DNA from 2 places in the Anoxybacillus sp. UARK-01 genome. Region 1 is predicted to be linked to the other one. Evidence: riboswitches for the same ligand, from Rfam matches in the RefSeq annotation. Region 1 holds a riboswitch; the other holds the start of a gene.
The links. Region 1 has a riboswitch for S-adenosylmethionine ahead of mtnW (2,3-diketo-5-methylthiopentyl-1-phosphate enolase). Riboswitches for the same ligand answer to the same signal wherever they lie in the genome.

Region 1 (6,874 bases):
CGGCTATTGCGACATTATGGGCATTTGTCGGAGTGGAATCTGCGATTGTGTTCGCTTCACGTGCACGCAAGCAAACAGATGTCAAACGGGCAACCATTCTTGGTTTGCTGATTGCTCTCATCATTTACATTGGCATAAGTGTGCTTGTAATGGGCTTGCTGCCGCAAAAACAGTTGATTCATTCAGAGAAGCCTTTAGTGGATGCGATTCAAACCATTTTAGGGCCAAGCGGCGCATACATCTTAGCTGGACTTGGCCTTATCAGCCTTCTTGGCTCGACGCTCGGCTGGGTGCTGCTAAGCGCGGAGGTTCCGTATCAAGCCGCGAAGCAAGGTTTGTTTATCCCTTCTTTCTTAAAAGAAAACAAAAAAGGAATGCCGAAATTCGCTTTAATTTTATCAAATGGATTAGCGCAAATTTTCATTTTCTCAACGATCTCTCATTCGATGTCAGCTGCCTTTGATTTTGTCATTTATATTGCGACACTCGCTTATCTTGTTCCTTACTTTATCGCTTCTGTCTTTCAGCTCAAACTCACATGGACAGGAGAGACATATAAAACCAATACAAAGCAGCGAATCACGGATGGAGTCATTGCAGCACTGGCCACTATTTATTCCATCTGGGTCATTATCGCGGGAACATCTGACATCAAAACCTTCATGCTTGGCATTGTGTTGCTCGCAAGCGGCATCATTTTTTATCCGCTTGTGAAAAAAGCAGCAGAAAAAGAAGAAAACGCGAAAAAAAGACTGTCAGCTTGATCCAAAAGAGAGGGGGTTCTCCCTCTCTTTCTTTTATCTATAGTCTCTCCTCTCTCTTTATCAAAAAAGAACGCGCGCCCGCCACCCATTATAAAAAAGCGCCAGCGAACCTTTGATCCGCTGGCGCTTTCACCATCTGTACTTATTGCTGTTTCGCACCGTATCCCATTTTTTTCAATAACTCAATAACCTGTTCTTTCTCTTCAATCGTTAATCCGGAAAGTGTTTCATGGATCGTTTGTTCATGCTCCGGAAATACCTTTTCAATAAAAGCTTTTCCCTTATCCGTAATCGAAGCATAAGTTACACGGCGGTCCTTTTCACATGCTTTGCGCATAATCAGCCCTTTTTGCTCTAATTTATCGACAACATATGTGATGCTGCCGCTTGCCAGTAAAATTTTCCCGCCAATTTGCTGCAATGGCTGATCCCCCTTATGATATAGCAATTCCAACACAGCGAACTCCGTAGGGTTCACGCCGAACGACTGAATGGATTTATTTACTTGATCATTAACAGCACGGTACGCTCTTGACAGCACAATAAATAGCTTTAATGATTGCAAAATTTCCTCTCTATCCGCCACTTGTCATCAAATCCTTTATCGGTCGAATTCGAAGCCATTGTAGCGAAAAATCCTCTCTTTGTCAATGAAACGCCCCGATCTACACCGTCCATTTCGCACGTTCTTCTGCCATTCGTTTCAGTGCTAGAAAGCTGCTCGACGAATAGATTCGATTACATCCATCAAAAAGCGCAAGAATCGCTTAAGATTCCTGCGCTTGTTGGTTATTGAACAGCTTCTTCTTTTTCCTCATAAGGATGGGCAACCCAGCCAGATGGATCAATAAACAAACGAACAGCTACCACTTGGCGGTCTTCCATTAATGTGAAGAAATGCGGATTTCCTTCTGGCACGGAAATGACATCGCCAGCTTCCAGCTGCACTTCAAAATATCCTGTTTGTTCGTCGCCTTTAATAATGAAAATGCCGTGACCCGCGACGATGGCGCGCACTTCATCCTCCGTATGAATATGCACTTGTTCAAATTTCTTCAATAACTCCTCTAAATTCGGAGTCGCATCTGATAAAGCGACAACATCCCACGCTTTATAGCCTCTTCTTGTTGCTAAATCCTCAATATCATCTTTAAAAACCCCTAAAATTTCCTCTTTTTCTTCGTCACTCAAAACAAACTTTTCTTTTAAGTGATTTGGCAGCTTGCTAATCTCCCAATGTTCATACAGAACGCCTTGCTTTTCTAGAAAGCTCCCTACATTCTCATGACCTTTGATCCATTCACCTGTGTTTCTAATTTTAATAACTGCCATTTTTCATCCCTCCATTATCATTTTAAAATCTATGAAGTGAATACTTTGTGACCTTTTAGCATAAGCAGCTTAACATGATAGCTAAACAAAAACTCGCACGCTTCTAAAAACTTTTTCGCTTCAAAGGAGCTTTTTCCCCATACGGTAATACCGTGGTTGCGAATCAGCACCGCTCCGCTATCTGCCGAGACGTGCTGCGAAAACTCAGAGGCAAGCGTCGGAATGTGCGCATGATTCCGAATAATCGGAATGCGGAAAACCGCATCTTCCTCCCAAAGACCAAACGCTTTAATCATTTCTTGGCCGGTAAAAATGACTTCCCCATCATCCCCGTACAGTTCAGAGACGACATTATTATCAATCGTATGAACATGAAGCACGCAGCCAGCGTTCGTTTTATTATAAATTTCCACATGCAGCAAGGTTTCAGCCGATGGCTTTAAATGGGTCGACTCAGCCGGATTGCCCAAAGCGTCGACAAGAAGAAAATCATCATTTGTTTGTTTTCGTTTATCTTTTCCGCTGGCCGTAACGAAAAAGGTTAGCGGCTGATCAGCCACCTTGATCGATAGATTCCCGCTTGTTCCCAAAAACCAATCGCGGGAAGCCAGTTCTGCTTTGACATCAGCAAGCTCTTCCCATTTCTTCAATAAATCGCTCATGCGCTCACCTCCATCCTTTTCAAAGATTCAATGACATCAAAGAACGTCGTAAACGGCGTATGGGTCAGGTCCAGCTCCGCACATTTTTGCAACAGAAAATCACGGGCAATCACGTGATCGGCAAGCTGGGCGACCGCTAAATCTGTCACGGAATCACCAATGACGATCTTCGTTGCCTCTGGTGTTGCTAGCTTTCTTAACAACGACGGCTTGCAGCAGCCGCAGCCATTACGGCAATGGTCATCACACGCATACGGCCATGTAATGCGAATCGTTTCCCCGCTAAAGTCCGAACCATTGCAAAAAATCGCGTCTTTTTCAATAAGTCCCTCTAAAAGCGGATAAACGAAAAAATCGATTCCGCCGCTAACGACATAGAGCGGAATGCCTCGCTCCTTTGTAAAGGAGACAAATTCACGAAAACCATCGCGAATTTGGGCAGTGCCTAAAATAAAACTCGTAATCTCTTCTTTTAGCCGGGAAGGAAGAAGCGAAAACATCGCTCCGACGCCAGCTTGAACAGAGCAGCGCTGCGCGAGCACATCCTCTTTGATGCTTTCCCATTGCGGCGGAGCAAATTGCTTCATAATCGCTATAATGTTGTCATTATTTGTAATCGTGCCATCGAAATCGCAAAAAATTATCGGTTTCGTCATACTTTCACCTCTTAAGTGCCCCATAAAGCAATGGCTTTTTGCAATGAATGGTTTTCTTTTGCCGCCTCACTTAAAGGCTTTCCAGCTAATACTGCCGCGATTGCGGCGCTAAATGCCTTTCCTCCTCCTGCCGCTCCCTCTGGATGTCCATGCACCCCGCCTCCTGCATTAATGACGCTGTCGATGCCAAAATCGCGGATAAGGAGCGGAACCAGTCCTGGATGAATGCCGGCAGACGGAACAGGAAACGTTTGTACAAATACATCTTCCTTCGTTAATTCATGGGCAATGCCACTTGCGTCTTCCTTGGCCAGAGCAACGTTTCCATATGGAGACGGGAACAAGGAAAAATCCGCCCCTGCCATGCGAACGAGCTTGCCAAGCAACAAAGGATGGCTTACACCGTAAAATTCCGACGGAGTCAACGCCCCGCTAAACGCCGGATGCGCCATAATCGGAATGGAAATCTCCTCATCCTCCCGCAATCCTTGCAATACGTCCAGTCCATACGCGAACACGTTGAACAGCAGCAAATCAGCGCCAAGCTCCACCGCTCGCTTCGCTTTCTCTTTTAACTCAAACGTTTTTCCCGAAAGATTCACCGCATAAAGCGTTCTATGCCCTGTCTCTTCATATACGTGCTGCAAGACTTTTTTTCCTGCCGCAATTCGCTTTTCGAATGGCGCCTGTTCATTTTCAAATAAAATTTCATCATCCTTGACAAGATCTACGCCTCCAAGCGCCTGCTGTCTCAGTTGCTCGGATAAATAGGACAAATCGCGCCCGATCACACCTTTAAAAATGCTCATTAACAGCGGGCGGTCATAAACATCCAGCTTTGCGCGAATTCCCTTAATGCCAAAGCGAGGACCAGGAAATGCTTTCTTTAGATCATCAGAAAACTCTAAATCTATCAGCTTAATCGTGCCATCTAATGACAATTTCCCAAACACCGTCGTCAAAACAGCGGGCAAATCGACGCTGAAGTTGGCGCTTGGGTAAGCGATCTTGACCATTCCCCGCTTCAAGCGTTTTCCGAAATATTGATTGGCACGTTCGCTTTCTTCAAGCGGTTGCACATGCACAACCGTTCCTTTATGTTTACGCAGTTGTTCTTTTTCCAAAAACGGCAATTCGGTCCATGAACCGATCGTTAAGCCAAGCGCGATTTTCTCCGCCTTTTTCTCCAAATCAGCCTCATCATAAAGCAGATACGTGGCGATGACTTGGCTCATTCTCATCCCTCCAATTCCAATAAAAAAACCTCTTCCATAAGAAGAGGCTTTGGTTTCAACTCTTCTTATCTCTCAGCGTAATGCTGCAAGAATTAGCACCGTGCTTAACGTTGGTTAAGTCGGTTGCCGGGCTTCATTGGGCTCGTCCCTCCACCTGCTCTTGATAAGAATGACAGCTTCTATTCATTTTTTTGAAATTTTCATTTTGCAAATTTAATTCGAATTATGACAGGGATCATGCAGATTGTCAATTATTTTTTTACCGCTTGCTGAAAAAGATTGAGCTTAGCGATGCGCCGTGCCGCTTCTGTCAAGCGTTCTTCGCTTGTCAACAGCCCGACGCGCACATATCCTTCCCCGTGCTCGCCAAATCCAATCCCAGGCGCCACCACAACATGCGCTTGCTCAAGCAATAAATCAGCAAAGCGCTCCGAAGTCCAGCCCTTTGGTACCGGCAGCCAAGCAAAAAAGGAGCCGGCTGGAGCACTTACGTTCCAACCAATTTCCTGTAAAGCTCCAATGAACGCATTGCGCCGTGATTCATACAACGCTACCAACTCCGTCACGCATTGCTGTGACTCAAGCAGCGCAACCGCTGCCGCTTCCTGAATCGCACCAAACAAGCTGACATATAAATGGTCTTGCAAAAGATTGATCGCAGCAATCACACTTTCATTGCCAATCGCAAAACCTACGCGCCAGCCAGCCATATTATACGTTTTGGAAAATGTATAAATTTCAATACCGACATCCTTGGCTCCTTCCGCCTGCAAAAAGCTGATCGGTTTTTGCCCGTCAAATCCAATCGCACCATAAGCAAAGTCATGGACAACGCAAATTCCATGCTTTTGTGCAAACGAAACGGTCTCTTGAAAAAACGAGTCTGTCGCTACAGCTCCCGTCGGGTTATTTGGATAATTTAAAAACATCAGCTTGGCTTTCTCAACCACCTTTTCATCCAATTGACGATAATCAGGCAAAAAGCCGTTTTCGCTATAAAGCGGCATCATTTCCATTTTTGCACGCGCTAATGCCACTCCCGACCAATAATCAGGGTATCCGGGATCCGGCACAAGCACAACATCGCCCGGATTTAATAAGCACTGCGGAATTTCCACAAGCCCTGCCTTTCCACCGAATAAGACAGCTACCTCTCTCTCAGGATCAACCGTAACGCCATATTCGCGCTGATAGAAAGCAGCCACCGCCTCTTTTAAAAACGAATAGCCACGAAACGGAGAATACTTATGGTATTTTGGATTAGCCGCCGCTTTTTGCAGCGCTTCTACGATATGCGGAGGCGTCGGTTGATCAGGATTTCCTTGACCAAGATTAATTACATCATGTCCTTGAGCCACCACTTTTCCTACTTTGTCGACAAGCGAAGCAAAAAACTGCTTCGGAAGACTTTGCAACAACTCGGATTGGACAAATGATTTCAATTGCTTCACCTACTCAAAAAATTCTTGAAATTCTAGTCAAACATCATATATCGTAAAAATTAAATTGTAAAGACATTTTTTTGGGGTGAATGATTATGACATTAAAAATTGCTTGTCTTCAGCTCGATATTGCTTTCGGAAATCCTGCGGAAAATAAACGCCGCGTTCAACAAGAGATCGAAAAAGTTTGTCAAAGCTCTGTTGACGTCATCGTCCTTCCTGAACTATGGACAACCGGATACGATCTCGCACGCCTTGACGACATTGCTGATGAGAATGGCGCTGATACCAAATCGTTTATTAGCAAGCTCGCACGCCTGCACAACGTCTGTATTGTTGCTGGCTCCATTGCCAAAAAAACCGCTGCCGGCATCACCAATACCATGTACATTGTCAATCGAGACGGCGACATTGTAGGAGAATACAGCAAACTCCATCTCTTTCAGCTCATGGATGAGCATTTGTATTTACAATCCGGTGAATCGAGCGGCTTATTTACCTTGGAGCAAACGTTGTGCGCGGGAGTCATTTGCTATGACATTCGCTTCCCTGAATGGATTCGCGCCCATACAATCCAAGGCGCAGAGTTATTGTTTGTGGTCGCCGAATGGCCACAGCCCCGCCTTGAACATTGGCGAACCCTTTTGCAAGCGCGCGCGATTGAAAATCAATGCTATGTAATCGCCTGCAATCGTGCTGGAAAAGATCCGAACAATCAATTTGCCGGCCATTCACTTGTCATTGATCCATGGGGAGTCATCCTCGCCGAAGCCGATGAAAATC
Region 2 (12,358 bases), on a different contig from region 1:
TTCTTATTTTGTTAAAACTCTACGATTCTTCGCTTATCTCAAATATGATCCCCCTTCGCGCGGAAATGCCTATTGAATTGAATGGATGGCGAGAACTAAGAGCATCATGCCTCTTAGTTCAAAAAGGTGTCGGCGGGCTATGAAACTGCCCGCCGATCATTTTATTATCTTTTTCTATAAAATATGTTATTAAATTCCGATCCAACTCACTCGTTCAAATCGGATGGATAATCCATTCATTATCAGCACATGGACCTGGACATGCGCATGCTCCTTATAAAACAAGCTAGCCTCCTCTCTCCGAACAACCGAGACGTTTTTTCTCTTTCAACATAGATTCGCGCTTTTATTCACTTGCAACAAAAAAGCCCGATATCTTCAAGCAAGATACCGAGCACTGTTTCTATACATATCCCAACCTTGCGGAAATTTGTTTGCCAATTTGCTGCATTCTTCCTTGCAGCAGTTTGATCCGCTCATCGGTCATTCTTATTGTCGGACCAGAAAGGCTGACAGCGGCAACAACCTTTCCCCCATGCGCAAAAATCGGTACAGCAATACAGCGAATCCCGTATTCGTTTTCCTCTAAGTCGAGAGCATAGCCCTTCTGTTTGACTTGAGCGAGCTCTTGCAAAAAGGCATTTTGATCGGTTATCGTTTGATCCGTATGCCTTGGCAATCCTTTGCGCTCTAAAATATCGCGGACAACATCCGCCGGCAAATGGGCTAAGATCGCTTTCCCTACTGCCGTGCAATGCATTGGGGCTCTTCTGCCGACTTTTGAATGCATGCGCAGCGTTTCCGTTCCTTCTAACTTTTCGATGTAAATGACTTCTCCTTGGTCATATACGACAAGATGAATGACCTCATTTGTTTCCTTTTCTAATTCCTGCAAATATGGCTTGGCCTCTTTTCGTAAATCGATTGATTCAAGCAACTTCGAGCTCAGCTCTAAAAATTTATAGCCAAGTTTGTAACGGCTTGTTTCTTCATCTTGCTCTATATATCCATATTGAACCAGTGTGGATAAGATTCGATATACAGAGCTTTTGTTAATATCCATCTGTTTAGCAATTTCTGTAACGCCTAAGCCATCCTTTTCCGAACAGACAATATCGATAATGTCTAATGCCCGGCTCACAGACTTGACCATATTTTCTCTTTCCATGCTCTCTCACCTCTGTCACAACACATAATAATTCATTATACCATTGATTTCCGGGCATTTAAGCGGTTACTGACCGGCTTGAACACTTTCTTGTGCCGCAACAAATGGATTGCGAAGCGTTCCAATCTCTGCAATCTCACATTCAATCAGATCCCCTGGCTTAACAAATTCGGCCCCTACTGGACTTCCCGTTAAAATCACATCTCCTGGCTTCAGCGTCATAATATTCGATAGATAGGAAATCATTTTACAGATTGAAATTACCATAAGTTCCGTCGGACTATTTTGTTTTTCAACACCGTTCAATCTTGCCTTTACATTCACCTTGAAAGGATTGAGCTCCGTTTCAATGACTGGACCTAATGGGGTAAACGTATCAAATGCTTTGCCGAGCGTCCAATGGCCGTCTTGATGAAAAAATTGCGGTGCCGTTACATCGTTCCCAACGGTATAGCCGAACACATAATTCAATACATCTGATTCTGGAATATGTTTCGCTTCTTTTCCAATCACCACCGCCAATTCTGATTCAAACTTCACGTGGTCGATTCCTTTTGGAATGATAATTTCTTCTTCAGGCCCGATCACCGATGAAGCAGGCTTAAAGAAAAACACCGGAATTTCCGGCAGCACATCCGGAATCTCTTGTTTTTGCGAGACGTAATTGGCACCGATTCCAATGATTTGATTCGGCTCTAACGGAGCAAGAAGCTTGACCTCATGCCCGGAAAATGTTTTTTCTGTATACTCCCATTTTCCAAACATATCCCCTTGAATTTCTCTGATCCTACCATCTGTTACGATACCTGTGTACCTTTCTCCGTTCGCTATAAATCTAGCAAATTTCATCCCTTTTCTCCTCTCGTCCAATCTGTCATCCGCTCTTGAAAGAGTCCTGTGACTTGCCTTTTCGCCAATCAACTGTGTGATAAAAGAGCTAAATCACACCTTTTTCCAACCTGTTTTTATGAAAAGAATGCCTGACTCTCGAACGATTCTGAAAATCATTCAGCCATGATTCAGCAATGAGCCATTTTCCTGCTGCCGCTGATAGCACATTATATAGTGACAAACAACTCCCGATTGGCCATCCATTGGCGGCGGCTTCTGCAACGTTTAAATCAGGACAACTTCCCCACCCTTGTTCACTGTATCACGTAGATGAAAGGGCATCCTAAATAAATAGAATGCCCTCATTGTTCCTTGTAGGTCTCCTACTGTTTTACCGCAAACTTCGCCTTGGCTTCTAAGCGGCGGCGATGCAAAATTGGTTCCGTGTAACCGTTCGGCTGCTCATAGCCTTTGAAAATAAGGTCGCAGGCCGCTTGGAAGGCGACAGAATGATCATAGTCTTCCGCCATTGGCCGATAAGCAGGATCTCCAGCGTTTTGCTCATCGACGACCTTCGCCATGCGTTTTAATGTCTCGAGCACTTGTTCTTTCGTGCAAATTCCGTGATGAAGCCAGTTGGCGATATGCTGACTTGAAATTCTTAAGGTCGCCCGGTCTTCCATCAGCCCGATATTATGAATATCAGGAACTTTCGAGCAACCAATTCCTTGTTCCACCCAACGGACAACATATCCAAGAATGCCTTGAGCGTTATTATCTAGTTCTTGTTGAATTTCTTCCGGAGTCCAGTTAGGATCGACGGCCACTGGAATTTGTAAAATATCATCGCGGAAATCTTTCAACTCTTTGCTTAATTCATTTTGTGCCTTGGTTACATTGATTTGGTGATAGTGTAGAGCATGCAAGACCGCTGCCGTTGGAGAAGGTACCCACGCTGTATTGGCGCCTGCCTGAAGCTGACTGCCTTTTTGCTTCAGCATTTCCGCCATCATATCCGGCATGGCCCACATTCCTTTACCGATTTGCGCCCGACCTTGCAAACCAGCAGCAAGCCCAATGCTTACATTTGATTTCTCATAGGCTTGCAGCCATGCTGATGTTTTCATATCGTTTTTGCGAATCATCGGCCCCGCTTCCATTGAAGTATGGATTTCATCCCCCGTACGATCTAAGAAACCAGTATTAATAAACACGATGCGGTCTCTTACTTGATAAATGCAGTTTTTCAAGTTCAGCGTTGTGCGGCGTTCCTCGTCCATGACACCAATTTTGATGGTATTTCGCTCGAGGCCCAGCATATCTTCCACACGGTCAAATAATTCATTCGCAAAAGCCACTTCTTCTGAACCGTGCATTTTCGGCTTCACAATGTAGATCGAACCCTTTGCGGAATTTTTATAGCGGCCATTGCCTAACAGAGAATGTTTCGCAATTAAACTAGTCACAACCGCATCCAAAATCCCTTCATAAATTTCCTGGCCATTCGGATCTAATACGGTATTATTCGTCATCAGATGGCCAACATTGCGAATGAACATGAGCGAACGTCCCCGCAATACCAATTCTTCTCCATTTGGCTTTGTGTAAATCCGGTCAGGATGGAGCGTGCGCGTTATCGTTTGATTGCCTTTTGCAAATGTGGCTGTCAAATCTCCTTTCATTAAACCTAATAAATTGCGGTATACAAGGACTTTGTCCTCCGCATCGACGGCGGCAACAGAATCTTCTCCGTCCATAATCGTCGTCAACGCTGCTTCCAATAAAATATCTTTCACACCCGCCGCATCGGTTTTGCCGACAGGATGATGGCGATCGATTTGGATTTCAATATGCAAGCCGTTATTTTTCAGCAAGATAGCCGATGGCTCTTCCGGATCTCCTTGATAGCCGACCCATTTTTCCTCATCTTGAAGGTTTGTCATCTTGCCATCCTTGGTGGAAACAGATAATTTTCCATCAAGGACCGCGTACTTGACGGCATCTTTATGGGAGTAACCGTTTAACGGTGCCGCTTCATCGAGGAATTGCTTAGCATAGGCAATCACTTTCTCGCCGCGGACAGGATTGTAATGAGCGCCACGTTCCGCGCCGTCCTCTTCACTGATTACATCCGTTCCGTAAAGAGCGTCATAGAGACTCCCCCAGCGCGCGTTCGCTGCGTTCAGCGCATAACGGGCGTTGCTGACAGGGACAACTAGCTGTGGTCCAGCCTGTAGAGCGATTTCATCATCTACTCCTTCAGTTGTGATTTGAAAATCTTCTACTTCTGGTTCTAAATAGCCAATTTCCTCTAAAAATGATTTATATTGATGAAAATCAAAATTTTCTCTATGCTGGCGATGCCATTCATGAAGTTTTTCTTGAATTTCATCACGTCGGGCAAGCAACCCTTTATTTTTCGGCGTCAAATCGTTTACTAGCCTTTCTAAATCCGCCCAAAACTGTTCGTTTTCAACTCCGCTTTCGGGCAAAACCTCTTGGTTGATAAACTCATAGAAAAGGCGGGCAACTTGAAGATTTCCTACTTTTACATAGTCTTGCATACAACCACTTCCCCCATTTCATCCTCATCGATTTTTTAAAAGTACTTCCTTCCTCATACAGAGAGTTTCTGTTTGTTATTACGAAACATCGTTTCTTAATTTATTAAAAAAATAATAGCATAAAGTTGCAGGTGCTTCAATAATTTTCAAAAAATTATTTCATTTTCTCATTTCTTTTCACTTCAACACAACGCCCTGGTGTCGGAAATAACTTTCCAGCATTTAATAAGTTTTTCGGATTGAATACATCACGAATATTGGTTTGTGCGGCAATTTCTTCGTCGCTGAAAATGAAACGCATTTCTTCTCGTTTTTCAATGCCCACTCCATGCTCGCCGGTGATCGATCCGCCAGCATCGGCACAAGCTTGCAGACATTCGCTTCCAGCCGCCAATGCCATTTCTGTTTCCCCTGGTTTCCTCGAATCAAAAAGGACAAGTGGATGAAGATTTCCGTCCCCAGCATGGAAAATATTCGCGATTCGCAATCCATATTTTTCGCTTATTTGTCTGATTCGTTCTAGCACTTCCGGCAGCTTGCTCCGCGGAATCACCCCGTCTTGCACTAAGTAGTCCGGAGAAATCGCTCCCATCGCCCCAAATCCCGTTTTTCGATTCGCCCACCATCTTTCCCGTTCCTTCTCATCTTGGGCTACTTTCACTTCACGAACATTTCGGCTTCGGCATACCTTTAATATTTCTTGAATTTGTTCGTCGATACCAGCAGAAATACCATCTACTTCAATAAGCAAAAGCGCTTCAATATCTTTCGGATGCCCTACTGGAAACGCCGCTGCTTCCACCCCCTCAATCGCTGTTTTATCCATCATTTCAAGGGCAGCGGGAACAATTCCGGCGGAAATGATATCAGACACGGCTTGGCTGGCATCGGAAACTTTATCAAAATACGCCAGCACCGTTTGTTTCGCTTCAGGATTTTTTAAAATGCGAACGGTGATTTTCGTTACAATTCCTAACGTGCCTTCCGATCCTGTCAATATTCCAAGCAAATCATATCCAGGCGGATCAAGAACTCCGTTTGTGCTTATTTCAATCATTTCCCCATTTGGCAAAACAACTTCCAGCCCCAAAATATGGTTTGTCGTCACGCCATATTTTAAGCAGTGGGCTCCCCCGGCATTTTCAGCAACGTTCCCACCGATCGTACAACAATATTGGCTTGATGGATCAGGAGCATAATAATAGCCTTTATCAGCAATCGAATGGGTCAGCTTCAGATTTATAAAGCCCGGCTCGACCACCGCACGTCGATTTTCGAGGTCGACCGATACGAGCCGCTTCATTTTGGTTAAGCTAATGATCACCTCGCCATTTAACGGAATCGCTCCGCCGCTTAATCCCGTTCCTGCACCGCGGGCAAGAAAGGGCAAATCATGCTCATGGCAATATTTCACAATCTGCGCGACTTCCTCTGCGCTATTGGGAAACACGACTGCCTTCGGTAAATGGCGATGAATCGTAAAACCATCACAGTCATATGCAAGCAAATCTTCTTTTTTATAGAGAATCGCTGAAGTACCAACGATTTTCGCAAGATTTTCGATATGTGTATCCTTTATTTGCCCACCTTTTATCGCCATGATTCTCCCACCTTTTGTTGATCCTCTTTTTGGTATGCCCAATCAAGCAGCTGAACGGTATGCACAATTTTTTGGTTTCTTCCGTATTTCAGCACTCCCATCGCCATTTGTAGCATACAGCCGGGATTCCCCATCGAAATCATTTCGACCTCTTCAGGAACATGCTCCATTTTACTTTTTAGGACAGCTCCTGCCATTTCCGGATGAGTGATATTGTAAATGCCAGCACTTCCACAGCAACGGTCGGCATTCGGCATATGCACCATTTCCACCCCAGGAATGCTAAGAAGAATGTCGCGCGGCTCCCGGCGTATCCCTTGGCTATGCGCTAAATGGCATGCATCATGATACGTAATCCTTGTTTTGATTTCAGCTTTTGGCTTTTCATACCCTGTATCATAAAGATATTTAGAAATATCTTGTACCTTCGCAGCAAACCGTTCTGCTTTTTCGCGCCACTCCTGATCTTCACGGAATAATTCTGGATATTCTTTCAACATGCAGCCGCAGCCTGCCGCATTCACAATGACTGTATCAGCATCTTTAAACGCTTCGATATTCCGCTTCGCCAGCTTTCTTCCTGTTTCACGGTCGCCGGCGTGAACATGCAGCGCTCCACAACACGTTTGATTTTGTGGGATTGTCACATTATTTCCATTACGGGTTAATACACGAATCGTCGCTTCATTTATATCACTGAACATCACATCCATGACGCATCCAGTTAAAAGGGCAACCGTCCGCTTCGTTTCCCCTTTCGCTTGAATCATGCCGGCCTGTTTGTATTTTTGGCGAACCGGCTGTTTGACTTCCGGTAAAATCGCTTCCATTTCCGCTAAATGCTCCGGCATCATATGAATCAGCCGCGTCTTACGCGCCATCTTTTGCAACCCGCTCTTTTGGTAAAACTTCAACAACCTCCCTAATAAATGCAAGCGATTCGCATGCGGAAATACTCCCTCAAGAAAAAATTTGCTTACCGCTCCTTTCCATCCGGTCAATGGCATCGCTTGACGAATTTGCCCGCGCGCCTCTTCGATCAGCCCTCCGACATCGACATCAGCAGGACAAGCGGTCGTACACGCGCGGCAATCAAGACACGCAAAAACCGGATCGGCAAACGCTTCATTCACTTCCAGCTTTCCTTCGGCAACCGATTTAATCAGATGGACGCGCCCGCGCGGAGAATGCTGTTCTTGCCCCGTTTGTTCATAAGTTGGACAGGATTCCAAGCACATGCCGCAATGAACACAATCGGCCCATTTGCTTTCATCAGGAGGGTCATTCCAAAGATAATTCCCCAAGCTCGCCGCTGTACATGCCGGTGCTTGTTTTACATCGTTCTCTCTTACACTCACATTATATCCCTCCTACAAATCGTCCATGATTAAGAGTAGAATGGGGATCTATTTTTGTTTTAATACCTTCTAATAGGAAGAAATAAGACGGTTTTTCACCCCAAACCTCTACTTTTTGCCGAAGCGCCAACGGCAAATGTTTCACAATCACGTATCCGCCAAGCGGGATCACAAACTGACGAAGCCGCTCAATGGCAGCAACAACCTCTTCGCCCGTCCCTTTGATATATATTTGACATAGTCCATGCCCAAGACCGCCATGCGCCTCAACAGCTATATTCATAGCGTCTTGTAAAATATGGCTTGCTTTTATGACTTGAAGAGCATCGAGATTGACAACGCCGATTTTCAAAGCAGCCTCTATTTCGTTGCTGCTTCCGCTTTCCCTCCCATTCGGAGCGATGGTGTAAAATTGTCTCCAAAATGCTCGCGCTTCTTTTAATGGTAAAATCGTTATGTTTGTTTTGGCTGGCTGAATGCGCTTGACAAAATTCTCCTGGTAATGGACAGCGCTTTCGACATCTTCAAAGCTGATCGCTACTGTATAAGCATGATTCCCTGTTAACCGCTCCGATAAAGAAGGGCTTAACAATTCCAGGGATGTCGGTTCCATCAACGAATCTAGCAATTCCACAGCAAAAGCGCGTATTTCTTCCATCTTTCCTTCTTGAAAGGATAATAGAATAAGGCTTTCATATTTCGGAAGCGGGCGAAGCTTCAACGTTACTTCCGATATCACTCCGAGCGTCCCCATAGAACCGATAAACAGCTTGTTCATATCATAGCCAGCCACATTTTTAACCACTTTGCCTCCCGAGCGGATAACCGTTCCATTCGGGTAAACAATTCTCATTCCAATGACGCTGTCGCGAGCAGAACCATAACGAAATCGTTTCGGACCACTGTCGTTCGCTGCAATAGCTCCACCAATCGTGGCATATTCTGGCCATATCGGATCCAACGCGATCGTTTGGTTATATTCGGCTAAATATTCCTGCAAAGATTGAAACGGTGTCCCCGCTTTAACCGTTAATGTCATGTCACCAACGTTATGCTCGACAACTCCTTTATATTCCGCCAGTGAAAGCAAAAGATCGGCGACTTCCGTTCCCCCGCCAAATCCTCTCTTCGTTCCGCCGCCGACAATCGTTACTTTTTTTCCATGGTTGTCTGCATACATTAAAACATTGGAAATCTCCTCTTCCGACTGCGGATAAACGGTGACCCGACCGCTATTTCCCAGCGGATGTCCCACATCTTCTTCTACTTGAACGTGGCTGTCGCGCAAAATCGCCTTTAATTCTGATAAAAATTCTGTGGCGAGCAATCCTCACACCCCTTATTGTTTTGTAATAAGAAACATCGTTTCTATAATTTCGTGCAACGAATCCTTTAAGCATCATCACTGAAATGTATACTACTTACCATTTATTTAATCACTTTTTCCACTATTTTTCAATTAATTTTTAGAATTTATAAAATAGTATAAATATATCATTTCCCCAGTGCTGATGATCTATTATGCTACTAAAAAACAGAATGATCTTCCTGCTTCTTCTCTCGAACAAGAAACGCCAGTGAACCTATTCATTTGCCCACAAAGCGTTCCTTAGATGAAAATAAATGGCTTGAACAGCTTTTTTGCCTGCGGGAGGGTCACATAATTAGCAACGCCTCCTTCTGAATCGTTACATTCACTGGAGTTTTCGTGAGAATCTCGCCATCGCTTTGGACAATTATCGGCGGTTCAGCGATAATTTCTACCTGTTTTCCTTTGATCATGGTGACACTTGGATGTGAAACATGCTTTCCTTTATACGCTTTTGGAAACGTGCGTAACAGCTCCCATTTTGTGATGCTATGTACGATACAAATGTCAAAAAGTCCGTCATCGTAACAAGCATCCGGACATATTTTAATCCCTCCGCCGTAATTCGGAGTATTAGCAATGGCAATGAACCATACATTTGAAAAAGATTGAACCTTCCCGTCAATTTTTAATTGAATGCGGACGGGACGATATTGGAATAAAGCATGCAAAACGCTCAATCCATAGGAAAGATCGCCTAACCTAACGAGATTTAATAAATCTTTATATTTAGCGATATTGTTGATTTCGGCCACTTTGCCGTCAAATCCGATTCCCGTTACAGTCATGCAGTATTCTTCGCCAATTTTTCCAACGTCCATTTTTCTTTTCTTTCCTCTTAAAATACGTTCCAACGCCCTTTTATAGTCCATCGGTATATCAAGAGCCCTTGCTAAATCATTTCCTGACCCTGCCGGAATAATCCCTAAAGGTATATTCGAATGAATGAGCCCGTTTGCCACATCGTGGATTGTGCCATCGCCGCCAACGGCGACAACCGCATTGCATGCTTTAGAAGAAAACTCCTTCACTATTTCTACCGCATGTTTTGGACGTTCTGTAAAACGAACTTGATAATTTACCTGCTTCTCTTGAAGCAGCTTTTCAACCTTTTTCCAAACTTTCAGCCCTTTTCCGTTTCCTGAGATTTTATTAACAACAAAATAATAGATCATATCGATCGTTCCCTCTAATCAAAGATCGTAACATGAAAATCCCAAACAAGGTCCCGCTTTACATCGGGACGCTTGTTTTTCTCTTTTTACTTTACCGATTTGAGAATTCCGGCCATTTGCTGCTCGTGCCGAAGAAAAAATAAAGGCCCTACCGTTTTTCCTCATGAGCGGTACCCTAAGCGATGGCAACCGTCCTTTTTCTTGTTTCACTCCCTCTCACTAAGGTAAAGGTTTCGAAAGGATCAATGAGCATAGCGACATGCCATTTAGGAGACAAGAACCGCCCATTTCGCTGAGTCAATCTCATTCCGCTGACATTCGTTTCCATGTCTTTTCCTCGAATACCAGCATGCTCATCTATTTCGACTTCCATAGCTCCCTCTCCTTTTTCTTTTCTAACGTTTTTAATCAATCTGCCCGACCGGCAGCCCTTGCTCTCTTAGCTCCCGCCAAATGTAACGATCGAGCGCATAGGGCTCTTCTGCTTTGAACACTTCCACTTCCGCCAACGTAAGTAACAGTTGAAACGGTTTTCCAAATGCTTGCCCATACAATAGAAAAAAGTTCGTATGGTGATCAATGTAAAAAATCGCTGTAGAATCCCATTGACGAAGCTGACGTTTCACACCGTTGGCAACATGTAAAGCGAATGAAGCAGCTTTCATATGGCACGCCATGTACCTGCGGATCGTTTCGCTCATCATTCTCGCCCCTTTCTCAATAAGGATGGTCACAAACGGCTCTGCCAAAATAAAAAGCTCTTTCCGCCATGAATGACGCGAAAAGAGCTTGAAGCCGTCCTTATCATTCAAAGCGAAGCGCTTTGCGGGTAGGAGCACCTTGCGTCAAGCGCAGGTTGCTGTGAAGTCATTGAGCCCGATCTCTCGTTCACTCTTGATAAGACTTATTCAGTTATTCCTATGCTACCATTATTTTATGGAAATGACAACCATTTTTTAATTTCCAAAAACCAGGATTTATAACATCGAAATAACAAGGACTTCTTCTTTACGATCGACCATCGTCGCCAGATCATTCGTCCTATTCCTAGCCCCCGCTAGATGATCCCCTTTCTTTTATAGGGACATATAAATGAACTTTACACTTTCCTTCCGGATCTGTTTCTGGATTATTCATACAAAATTCCAGGCACGGCCTATCATCCGCATCATACTCACTATTTGGCAACCACTGTCCAAATAAACTTTGATACGCAATCGCTAATTTATCAATCGTATCGTAAAACTGATATAAGGCATATAATCCGCCAGGTATTGTTTTATATTGAATATCGGGATCTTCCTCTCCCTTGAAACCGGTCGGCAGCGTCACACACGCATCATAGCGGCAAGCAAATTCTTCTACAACAAGTGGATCATCCAATGAGATGCCAATAAAATCGTGCTCTGGCGGATACAATCCGTTTCGGTTTGCCCATTCGTTTAATTGATTCCATGCATAATACGTTTCTAAATAGCTACCCACATGCCTAACAAAAGCCACTTCATAGTCAGGAAGCTCTTTAATCGTTATATTCATGCTCCATATTCTCCTTAATAAATGATGGTTAGCGTAAGTATAACGTATCGGAGCAGACCATTCTTCTTGATTCTTGCTTATATCTAATGAAATATTGCGATTTTGATGTTTTTTTCTTACGTCACTGGGAACCATGTGAAAATGTTGTTTAAAAGCAGCATTAAAATTTGAAACGGAGCCAAAACCACAGAGATTGGAGATTTCCAAGATAGATTTAGTCGTTTCAGTTAAGTAATACACCGACTTTTGCAGACGAATTTTTTTCACATAAGACATCGGTGTCATTCCAACAACCGAAGTGAAGATACGATTAAAATGATATTTCGAAAAATGGGAAACGTTGGCTAATGTATCAAGATGAATAGGCTCGTCATAATGATCATGAATATACTTGACGGCTCTTTCAATTCTTTCATAATAATCCCTTCTCATTTCATTGCCTCCTAATATTCGCTGAACCCTACTCTTTTGCTAATAGTATCGCATGGGAGCTATCACGATTTTCCCTCGTTCTTCAGCGGCAACTCTAACACCATTATGTTCGTAAATAATTCTAATTGCACCGTTTCTAATGACTGTTCTTGAAGTGCCGTTCTTCATTACATCTTCAACAACATTTGTCGGAATCCCTCCCGTTTGATGCCCTCTTGCATATTCTATTGGTTGTCCAGCCATTGCCGCATTTTCCGAAACCGACAACACTTTGCCTCATGGATCCTAGCTGTAATTCGCGACCGTCGTTCCATTTTCATCG

Region 2: another riboswitch for S-adenosylmethionine. It lies ahead of B6A27_RS08395 (hypothetical protein); the one in region 1 lies ahead of mtnW (2,3-diketo-5-methylthiopentyl-1-phosphate enolase).

What each region holds. Positions count from the first base shown of each region.
Region 1 covers NZ_NASY01000057.1:25,595-32,468, reverse strand. The annotation lists gene B6A27_RS17870 (amino acid permease) at 1-764, shown strand, start outside; gene B6A27_RS17865 (MarR family winged helix-turn-helix transcriptional regulator) at 907-1,350, opposite strand; gene B6A27_RS17860 (1,2-dihydroxy-3-keto-5-methylthiopentene dioxygenase) at 1,554-2,096, opposite strand; gene B6A27_RS17855 (methylthioribulose 1-phosphate dehydratase) at 2,126-2,758, opposite strand; gene B6A27_RS17850 (2-hydroxy-3-keto-5-methylthiopentenyl-1-phosphate phosphatase) at 2,755-3,414, opposite strand; gene mtnW (2,3-diketo-5-methylthiopentyl-1-phosphate enolase) at 3,426-4,649, opposite strand; SAM riboswitch class I at 4,712-4,819, opposite strand; gene B6A27_RS17840 (pyridoxal phosphate-dependent aminotransferase) at 4,901-6,091, opposite strand; gene B6A27_RS17835 (carbon-nitrogen family hydrolase) at 6,187-6,874, shown strand, end outside.
Region 2 covers NZ_NASY01000038.1:1,376-13,733, reverse strand. The annotation lists gene B6A27_RS08435 (IclR family transcriptional regulator) at 404-1,168, opposite strand; gene B6A27_RS08430 (fumarylacetoacetate hydrolase family protein) at 1,235-2,017, opposite strand; gene B6A27_RS08425 (malate synthase G) at 2,383-4,563, opposite strand; gene B6A27_RS08420 (FAD-binding oxidoreductase) at 4,718-6,163, opposite strand; gene B6A27_RS08415 ((Fe-S)-binding protein) at 6,154-7,521, opposite strand; gene B6A27_RS08410 (FAD-binding oxidoreductase) at 7,523-8,848, opposite strand; gene B6A27_RS08405 (diacylglycerol/lipid kinase family protein) at 9,178-10,065, opposite strand; gene B6A27_RS08400 (hypothetical protein) at 10,241-10,438, opposite strand; gene B6A27_RS08395 (hypothetical protein) at 10,470-10,814, opposite strand; SAM riboswitch class I at 10,864-10,969, opposite strand; gene B6A27_RS08390 (AraC family transcriptional regulator) at 11,113-12,036, opposite strand; gene B6A27_RS08385 (hypothetical protein) at 12,076-12,303, opposite strand.